DNA from 2 places in the Clostridium fessum genome. Region 2 is predicted to be linked to the other one. Evidence: riboswitches for the same ligand, from Rfam matches in the RefSeq annotation. Region 2 holds a riboswitch; the other holds the start of a gene.

Region 1 (4,429 bases), on a different contig from region 2:
TCGTCACCGCCCCAGGAGTAAGCGCCGTGGTCCATACCGATATCAAATTCAGCAGCCAGGATCTTACCTTCATTATCACATGCCAGACGGCCATTGGAGTATGCCGGGCAGCGTTTGCCGCTGAAGTGCTGATGCTCTTCATAGGACATGGACAGGGATACCGGCTCGCCGGTAACTACGGTACAAGCTGCACACAGTGCGATATCGCCTGCGTTGGTAGACCATCCAAAGCTTGCGCCGGTCGGGTTCATGATGATACGGTATTTATCCTTCGGTACACCAAGGCAGTTACCCAGACGTCCGATCGAGGAGTATACACACTGGGATTTACACTGAATGGTCAGCAGGCCATCATCGCCCCAGTAAGACTGAAGTACACAACCCTCGATGGAAAGATGCGGCTCACGGGAGGAGGAGAAGCTTCCTTCTACTACATGCGGTGCTTTGTCGATTAAGTCTCTTACCTCTTCTGCATCTTCCAGACCTGCTCCCTTTAATACCGGCTGCTCGCAGAAGATGTTCGGAGTATCCTCATGGATACGGATAGCATCCGGCATAACTGCATCCAGATATGTCAGATACTCTGGCAGCTGCTCGTATTCCATCGTAACCTTAGCGGCTGCTGCACGAGCCTGACGATGTGTATGAGCTACTACCATAGCGATAACATCACCGTAACGATAGATCTTCTCATCCTGAAGAACTTTACGGGATGGTGTCATAACAGTACTTCTCTCATGGAACTGACCCTCAGCCATGATGTTAGTTCCGCCTGCTGCGATGAGGTCTTTTGCTGTGATAACCTTAACAACGCCCGGCATCTTCTCAGCTTCCTCAGTATGGATAGCCAGAATCTTTGCATGATGGGTAACCTTCGGCTGAACGATAGCTGCATATAAAACGCCCTGCGGCATCTTAAGAGCCTGATCATCGCCGTAGTCGGTCAGACCACAAACCTTACCAAGTGCATCCTGACGAACAACCGGTTTTCCGTAGTAGTTGCCATCTTCCGGATTGTGGAACTTGATATCCTCGATGCTGCACTCGCCACGCATAACCTTAGCTGCAGCCATAACTGCATCTACAATCTGTTTGTATCCGGTACAACGGCATACGTTTCTTGTCTTCTGGAACCAGTCACGAACCTCTTCACGGGTCGGATCCGGGTTCTGCTCTAACAGAGCATATGCGGAAACGATGAAGCCTGGTACACAGAAACCACACTGTACAGCACCGCAGTTCATCCATGCAACCTGTAACGGATGCAGATGCTGCGGAGTACCGATACCCTCGATGGTGGTAATCTTGGAATACTCTTCTACCTGGCTGATTTTCTTGGTACAGGAACGGATTACCTGTCCGTTCAGAATGATGGAACATGAACCGCAGACACCGGTTCCACATCCAACCTTAACACCGGTCAGACCGATCCGGCGCAGAACATCTGACAGTTTATCGTTTTCCGGATCGCACATAAACATACGATCAACACCGTTGATGTTCAACATCATTTTTCTTAATTTCATGCTGTTTCGTCCTCCTTCTTTAAAATAAATAGAGCCCTGATGCTTCCGACTATCCTTCCGCATCATACCCAATACTTACGATTCCTTAGTCATCCGCGTTTTCCAGCATCTCTGCCAGATCCGCCAGATCCACGCCATAGTCCTCCAGAAGTTCTCTGGCCTTGCGGTAGGTATTCTCTACCACCTGGGGACACCGAAGTGCCTTGTTGGCTATGTTATCTCCTAAAATCGAATGACAATCACTTCCTCCATAGATTTCACCATAGTTTTCCTGAAACCAGTCTGCCAGTTCCGGTATCATCTCGCTGTATGCCGCTTCCGGCTCAAAGAGCGCCATCATCATCGCCGCACCGGTCAGAGCTCCGCAGGTCAGCCCGCTTCTGACTCCCAGACAGAGTGCTGCAGATGCCTTCAGAAGGCTCGGGTTCTCCTCGCCCTTAAGGGTAAGTCCCAGTGATACAAGTGCCTGACTGCAGCAGCTTCCCGATAAAAGCAGCTGGTTCAGTTTTTTAATATCCGGCTCCATCCGCACCTCCTGTTCTTAGAAACACAAAAAGAAAAGCGGCACCGCCTCTGAAAAGACAGTACCGCTTAACGTATCCGAGTTTGTATATACATCTGCACCTATAGATATGGATACACCTATATCTATACCTATACCTATACCTATCTGCCAGCACATATATACCCTATCTATACAAGAAGCCTGACAGCTTCCCGTATCCATCGATGTAAAGCGAATCTCTCTTTCTTTTCAAATGCGGAAGGCACTTCCATTTCCAGATGTACCCATTGGCCTGACTGCATACGGTTTCCCGCTTAGCAATTTCGGCTCGAAAAACAGATTGTTTCTATTTTGGTTTTGATACCTCTATGGTACTCTGCTTTTCATCGAAAGTCAATCTCATTTTTCATAATTTTGAAATTTTTTACATCGACAGGACACTTGTTCGCCCCTTATTTTACCTCAATACGGGATTTTCAACATGCTATTTTACCCTTGTAATATCTGTTTACTTACAAGATTTCAGCATAACTTCCGTTCAAATATTGTATTATTTGAAGATTTGTATTCTTTCTTTCTACTATTTGATCGAGTATTTTTTTTAAAAATAACGATCCACACACTTTTATAATTTTTCATTTTCATTTGTTTAAACGTGAATTTTGTTCACTTTAATTTCACTTATATGAAATTTATATCTTTTTGATTCATAATCAAACATGAATATCTGTTATTTATCCGCTATAAATCCTCACATTTTTAAGTATCTTTTTTTCATTTTCTTTTTCTGTTTTAAATTTTATTCTGCAAACCATTATTTTTTATTTCAGATAACGCAAGCATATTTAAGAACAGAATTCATGCACATACAAATTCCGCATCGAAAATGTGATTTGCATAAATTTTTTCTTATTTATAATCCGTACAAATCCTACTTTCTCCCCGCAAAATACGCCTGCAGGTTCTCCCCTACATGCTCCAGATGCCGCTCCATCTCCCGGCGCGCCAGCGCCCCGTCTCTGGCTTCGATCGCTGCCAGAAGGCTTTCGTGTTCATTTTCCCGGACTTCATCAGAGCGGACTGCCGCCTGGTTGAAGCGCGCATACGCGTCCTGATCGGTCAGGATGAGCTTTAACATCCGCAGGATAGACGGACTGCCTGAGAGATGCGCGATCTTCAGATGGAACGCCAGATCCTCCTCGCTTCCCGCCCTTCCATGGCGGATTGCATAGAGATAGTCTGCCTGCAGATCTTTTAATTTCTGCAATTCCTTCGGATCAATCCGCTCTGCACACGCCTCCGCCGCATATCCCTCCAGGAGTTTCCGCACTAAAAGAATATCCTCCAGCCCGCTTTCTGTCTCCATCGACGCCGCCTCGATAAGCTCATTCGCCGCCTTCATCTTCTCCCGGCGTGACCGTTCTTCTTCCAGAAAGCGTTCGCCCTGCGGCGTCAGGATCCGCCCCTTATTCTGCACCTTGACAAGCAGCCCTGCTTTCTCCAAATCCAGAAGCTCCCGCCCGATGCTGGCGGACGGAAGATGCAGGATCTGCGCCAGCTGGAGCGCTCCCGCCGGGGTGTTTAATTCCTGCATGGCTGTCAGTATTTCAAAGCTGCTGTTTCGTTTTTTCCCTGCCATTTTTCCTCCCTTATGCTCTAACCCATTTTAAGCTGTAAATCCTCATGCTCCTAACATCCATTTTTATTCTCATATTTCACAATGGACCACACACATCCATCGATATAATCTCTACCTTGGCAGCATCACACTACCCATTTCTATGATTGTATCATCATTTCCGATTCGTGTAAATCATCCCTTTAAATACTTCTATGACAGAAAAAAGCGAACCGCAGGGTACATTTTCTTGCCCTGCGGTCCGCTTTGAATCTAAAATCATTTCAGATTTTGATCCATCTGTTTTTATTTATTACTTTTTATCTACATTGATGAACAGATAAGGAAGCCCTACGGAGTAGTACTGGATACCGCTTACATCCGGATTGGTCATAACGGCTACAGACTGTCCGTAAATCGGGAACAGAACACACTGATCTGCCAGCGTCTTCTCACAGCCAACTAAAGCTTCCCAACGAGCATCCTGGTCGAGTGCCAGATCGCCCTTCTTTGCGGACTGGATGGTTGCATCGTAGTCTGCATCGGAGAACTGGGAGTAGTTGGTGGAGCTGCCGGTTATCCACATATCCAGATCAGTCATCGGATCTGCGTAGTCCGGACCCCAGCGGGTAAGACCGATATCATATTCACCTTTCTGCATGTATTCCAGACGGGCTTTCTTCGGAAGTACCTGAAGTTCGATGGTCAGACCCGGCAGGTTGTTCTGCCACTCGCTCTGTAAGAACTGTGCAACAGCCTGTGCAGAATCAGTATCTTCAC
Region 2 (4,429 bases):
TTTTCACAAACTGTGTCAATCATCCCAAGCAAAACTCTTCCCATTTTTTTCATGTTCAACGCAATCGCCTCGCATTTATATTCATATTTCTGAATTTTTTTCATTTTCACGATATGAAACCTCCGTATCTGCCAAATACCGGCGGATGGACGGATGCGACGGGTGAAGAAGGATTTCTTCCGGTGTTCCGGACACCAGAACATTCCCCTGCTCCATAAAATGTACCTGGTCACAAATCTTGCGGACATGCACCAGCTGATGGCTGATTAGCAGCCATGTCATCTTATTTTTCGTCTGCTGCTCCCGCATCAGCTGTTCAAACAATTCTGTACTGTCAGGATCCAGGTTGGAAAGCGTTTCATCAACAATCACAAACGCAGGGTCAAATACCAGAGCCCTGATAAATGATAATTTCTGCTGTTCTCCGCTGCTCAGGGAACGGGCATACTGATTTTTTTTCTGCAGAAGCCCACATCGTTCCAGCCAGGCATCCATCTTCGCCTCATCCGGGCGGATTCCCCGTATTTTCAGCGGATAGATCAGGTTCTGATACACCGTATCATGCAAAAGATACGGTCTCTGTGTTGTCATCGTGATATCCCGGGGTGTCAGTCCCTCGTAATCAATCTTCCCGCCATCCGGAACCAATATCCCCTGTATCAGCTTGGAAAGTGTTGTTTTTCCGCAGCCATTGGTTCCTATCAGACCATGAACCTTCCCGCTCTCCAGATACAGTTCCTCGATTTGAAGCGTAAACTGACCTATCTTCTTTTGCAGCTTAGAGATTTTCATCCGGTGTCTCCTCCTGTCTGAAATGTTCTGCCAATGTCTGTACCGAAAATGCCAGAAGCATCAGGATCACTCCCAAAAATACCCCTTCATAATAATCGCCTGCACCTTTCAGGGTTGAAATCGCAGTTGTCATTGTCCGGGTGCTGTTTTTTATATTTCCACCTACCAGAAAGACCGCCCCGACCTCACTGATGGAACGCCCATATCCAGACACAACCGCAAAATAAATTTCATTTTTCATTTCACGCAGCAGAAGCCGCGCGGTCTGATGCCGGTCAGCTCCCATCGTCCTGGCAAACGCCCGGATCGAAGGCGCCGTGCGAACCGCATATGAATATACCATTCCACAGACGATCGGAGTGATGATCAGAACCTGGGCTGCCACCATTCCTTTGATCGTAAATACCCATCGAAGCGCCCCAAACGGACCTTTTTTTCTCAAAAGCATATATGTGAGCAGTCCGATGACGACCGGAGGTGCTCCCATCAAGGTCCGGTTCACGCGGACTACCAGCTTTTTTCCTGGAAATTTCGTCTGCTCCAGCACAAGTCCCAGAAAAATTCCAAGCATGGACGCAATCAAGGTTGACCAGAAAGACATCACCAGCGTTACCCGGATAGAATCTATCACTCCGACCGTACCAAAAAATTTTGAAAACAGGTTTCCCATATTTTTTCTCCCAGCATATTCACTGAAACACCTTATATTCTGCAGGCGTTCTCATTTTCTCAATTCTTAATGACAGAAAAACCGGAAAAAGTGCATCCTCCCTTCTCCGGTTTCCTGTTTATACATTATAAATTCTGCAAGGTTCAACTGCCTGCTTTATTCGTTTAAATACGCTAATTCCAGCACTGCCGCATATCATCCGGCAGTATTCTACTTCTGCTCTGCATTCGGGAAGAATAACGGCTCGCCGTACTCCTCTACGCCGTATTCACCGATCAGAGTCTGGATTTCCGGAGAACAGATCCACTTGATAAACGTATTCGCCGCCTCGTTGTTGACATCCGGATATTTCTCCGGATTTACTGCGATAACGCCGTACTGGTTTAAAAGTTCCTTGCTGCCTTCACATACAATATCCATATCCGGGAAATCTGCCTTCTTGGCAAGCCAGGTACCGCGGTCAGACAGGCAGTAGCCGCCTTTTTCATCTGCCATCGCCAGTGTATCAGCCATTCCAGCGCCTGCCGATACATAGTTTGGATTGCTCTCATAATCTGTAATTCCCAGCTTCTCCCAGATTCCGGTCTCCTTGTTATGGGTACCGGAGTTGTCTCCACGGGACACAAATGTCAGCTGCTCGTCCATGATCTGCTTAAATGCAGCGTTGATATCATCCGTCTTTGCAATCGGACCATCCTTCGGTCCTACGATCACGAAATCATTATACATAACCTGGAAGCGCTCTACACCGTAGCCGCTCTCCACGAATTCTTCTTCTTTTGCTTTGGAATGAACCAGTATCACATCGACTTCACCATCTTTTGCTTTCTGAATCGCATCACCGGTTCCTACTGCCGTCCACTGTAAGTCAATACCTGTATCCTCTAAAAAGATTGGCTTTAAGTAATCCAGAAGACCCGTATTATCGGTACTGGTCGTCGTTGCCATCAGAAGCGTCTCTCCGGATGCTTTCTTGGTCTCCTCTGCACTGCTTTCCTCAGCAGCCTCTGCGGTTGTCTCTGCGGCGCTTTCCGCCTCCGTCGTCTCTTTTGCACTTCCAGAGCAGGCTGTCATAGACAATGCTGTCATAGCCGCCATTGCTAATGCAATGATTCTGTTTGTCTTCTTCATAAAATTGTTCTTCTCCCTTCTTTTGTTTAAGAATACTCTGAAAAACATTTCATCGGAACGAGACTCTGGCAGAGGATGCGCCGCCTTTTACCAGCTGCCTTTCTTCCTAATAAGCAGCAGGTTCTACTTCTCTTTCCAATGCATTTCTTTCCAAATGCGGGAGGCATCCGAGTTTCCCCTGATACCCATTGGCTGTGAACCCTGACAATATACTGTGTTAGGTTTTTCAGCTCGAAATATAGTTTTCCTGGCTTCTGCTGTCCGGGTTTTTCTAATACTTCCCGAAACATCCTTATACATTTTTACTATACCATGTCAAAATTCTTCTTGTCAACCGGGCAACTTTCACATGAGCGAAATTTTTTCATTTTTTCAAGCTTCTTATTTATTTTGTCTTTTGTTTTCTACTGCTCTTTTCTACTGTTATTCTGGATTTTTAGTCTTTTTTCACTTCTATCTTGATTTTCCCTTTTCATATTTGTGCGATACTCTTTTAACTGTGCTTAATTTTTTGTTTTTGTTTTATATATTATGAATATTCAAACCATTCTATCTTTTCTACAATTTTCACTTTCTTTTCATGCATAATATCCTCACTTTTGCCGATTGTAAGCCCCCTTTTTCTATGATATCTTATATGTTATATTAATTTTCTTTTATAGTCATTCCGCATTCCGCTTGTTTCAGCGTGATCGGATGATTATTTTTCAGATTCGTCTGTTAAAAATTAAATTAATACATTTTTTTCAATTTACTCTTGTATTCTTGAGTTGGTTGTAGTATTATAGACTCAGAACTAGAACACAGTCTAGTTTTTGCAAAGGAGGGGGAAAGGATGGCAGAAACTCCTTACATATTTAACATCCAGAAATTTTCAACGCACGACGGCGATGGTGTCCGCACCACGATTTTCTTCAAGGGATGTCCCTTACGCTGTATGTGGTGCCACAACCCGGAGAGTCAGCATTATTATAAGGAACTGATTTTTCATCATCACAAATGTACCGCCTGTGGTCGATGTGTTGCAAAATGTAAACAGGGAGCCAATTCCATCGTAGACGGCAAGATTGTATTTGACCGTTCCAAGTGTACCGCCTGCGGCGTCTGTACCGACTGGTGCATCACAGAGGCCCGGGAGTTAGCCGGTAAGGAATACACGGTAGATGCACTTGTCAAGGAAGCGATGAAGGACAAAATCTTCTATGAGCAGTCCGGCGGCGGTGTGACACTCTCCGGTGGCGAGGTTATGGCTTCCCAGCATATGGACTATGTGGAAGAGGTCTGTCGCAAGCTCCACGAGAACGGTGTCAGCGTTTTCATCGACACCAGCGGCTACACAGACTATGAGAATCTGAAGCGGATTCTTCCTTACGTAGATGTTTTTCTTTACGACATCAAAGTGATGGATCCGGAAGACCACAAGAAGTATATCGGCGTTGACAATTCACTGATTCTTGAGAACTTAAAGAAATTAAGTGATGAGGGCGCAGGTCTTTATATCCGGCTTCCGATTATCCAGCAGGTCAACGCAACCGATGAACACATTGAAAGTGTCATCCATTTCCTGAAGGAAAACAATATTCACGCACGTCAGGTAAACCTTTTACCTTATCATGACATCGGAAAGGGTAAATACGCCAGCCTCGACATGGAGTACCATGATGATGAGATGAGCGTACCGGTGTCCGAGCTTATGGAACACTTTAAGTCCATGTTCGAAGAACAGGGCTTCAACAAAGTCAATATAGGAGGATGATTTAAATGGCAGAAAAAATGGATACTTCATTCGTAATCAACACACCAGAAGGTCTGTTAAAAGACAACGACCGCGGATGT

The links. Region 2 has a riboswitch for molybdenum cofactor ahead of PG862_RS10355 (substrate-binding domain-containing protein). Riboswitches for the same ligand answer to the same signal wherever they lie in the genome.
Region 1: another riboswitch for molybdenum cofactor. It lies ahead of PG862_RS02355 (DVU_1555 family C-GCAxxG-C-C protein); the one in region 2 lies ahead of PG862_RS10355 (substrate-binding domain-containing protein).

The regions. Positions count from the first base shown of each region.
Region 1 covers NZ_JAQEQF010000001.1:499,160-503,588, forward strand. The annotation lists gene PG862_RS02350 (molybdopterin-dependent oxidoreductase) at 1-1,526, opposite strand, end outside; gene PG862_RS02355 (DVU_1555 family C-GCAxxG-C-C protein) at 1,612-2,052, opposite strand; molybdenum cofactor riboswitch at 2,258-2,377, opposite strand; gene PG862_RS02360 (FCD domain-containing protein) at 2,963-3,670, opposite strand; gene PG862_RS02365 (peptide ABC transporter substrate-binding protein) at 3,963-4,429, opposite strand, start outside.
Region 2 covers NZ_JAQEQF010000007.1:123,706-128,134, reverse strand. The annotation lists gene PG862_RS10365 (ABC transporter ATP-binding protein) at 82-792, opposite strand; gene PG862_RS10360 (ABC transporter permease) at 779-1,462, opposite strand; gene PG862_RS10355 (substrate-binding domain-containing protein) at 1,673-2,593, opposite strand; molybdenum cofactor riboswitch at 2,721-2,842, opposite strand; gene PG862_RS10350 (trans-4-hydroxy-L-proline dehydratase activase) at 3,429-4,349, shown strand; gene hypD (trans-4-hydroxy-L-proline dehydratase) at 4,367-4,429, shown strand, end outside.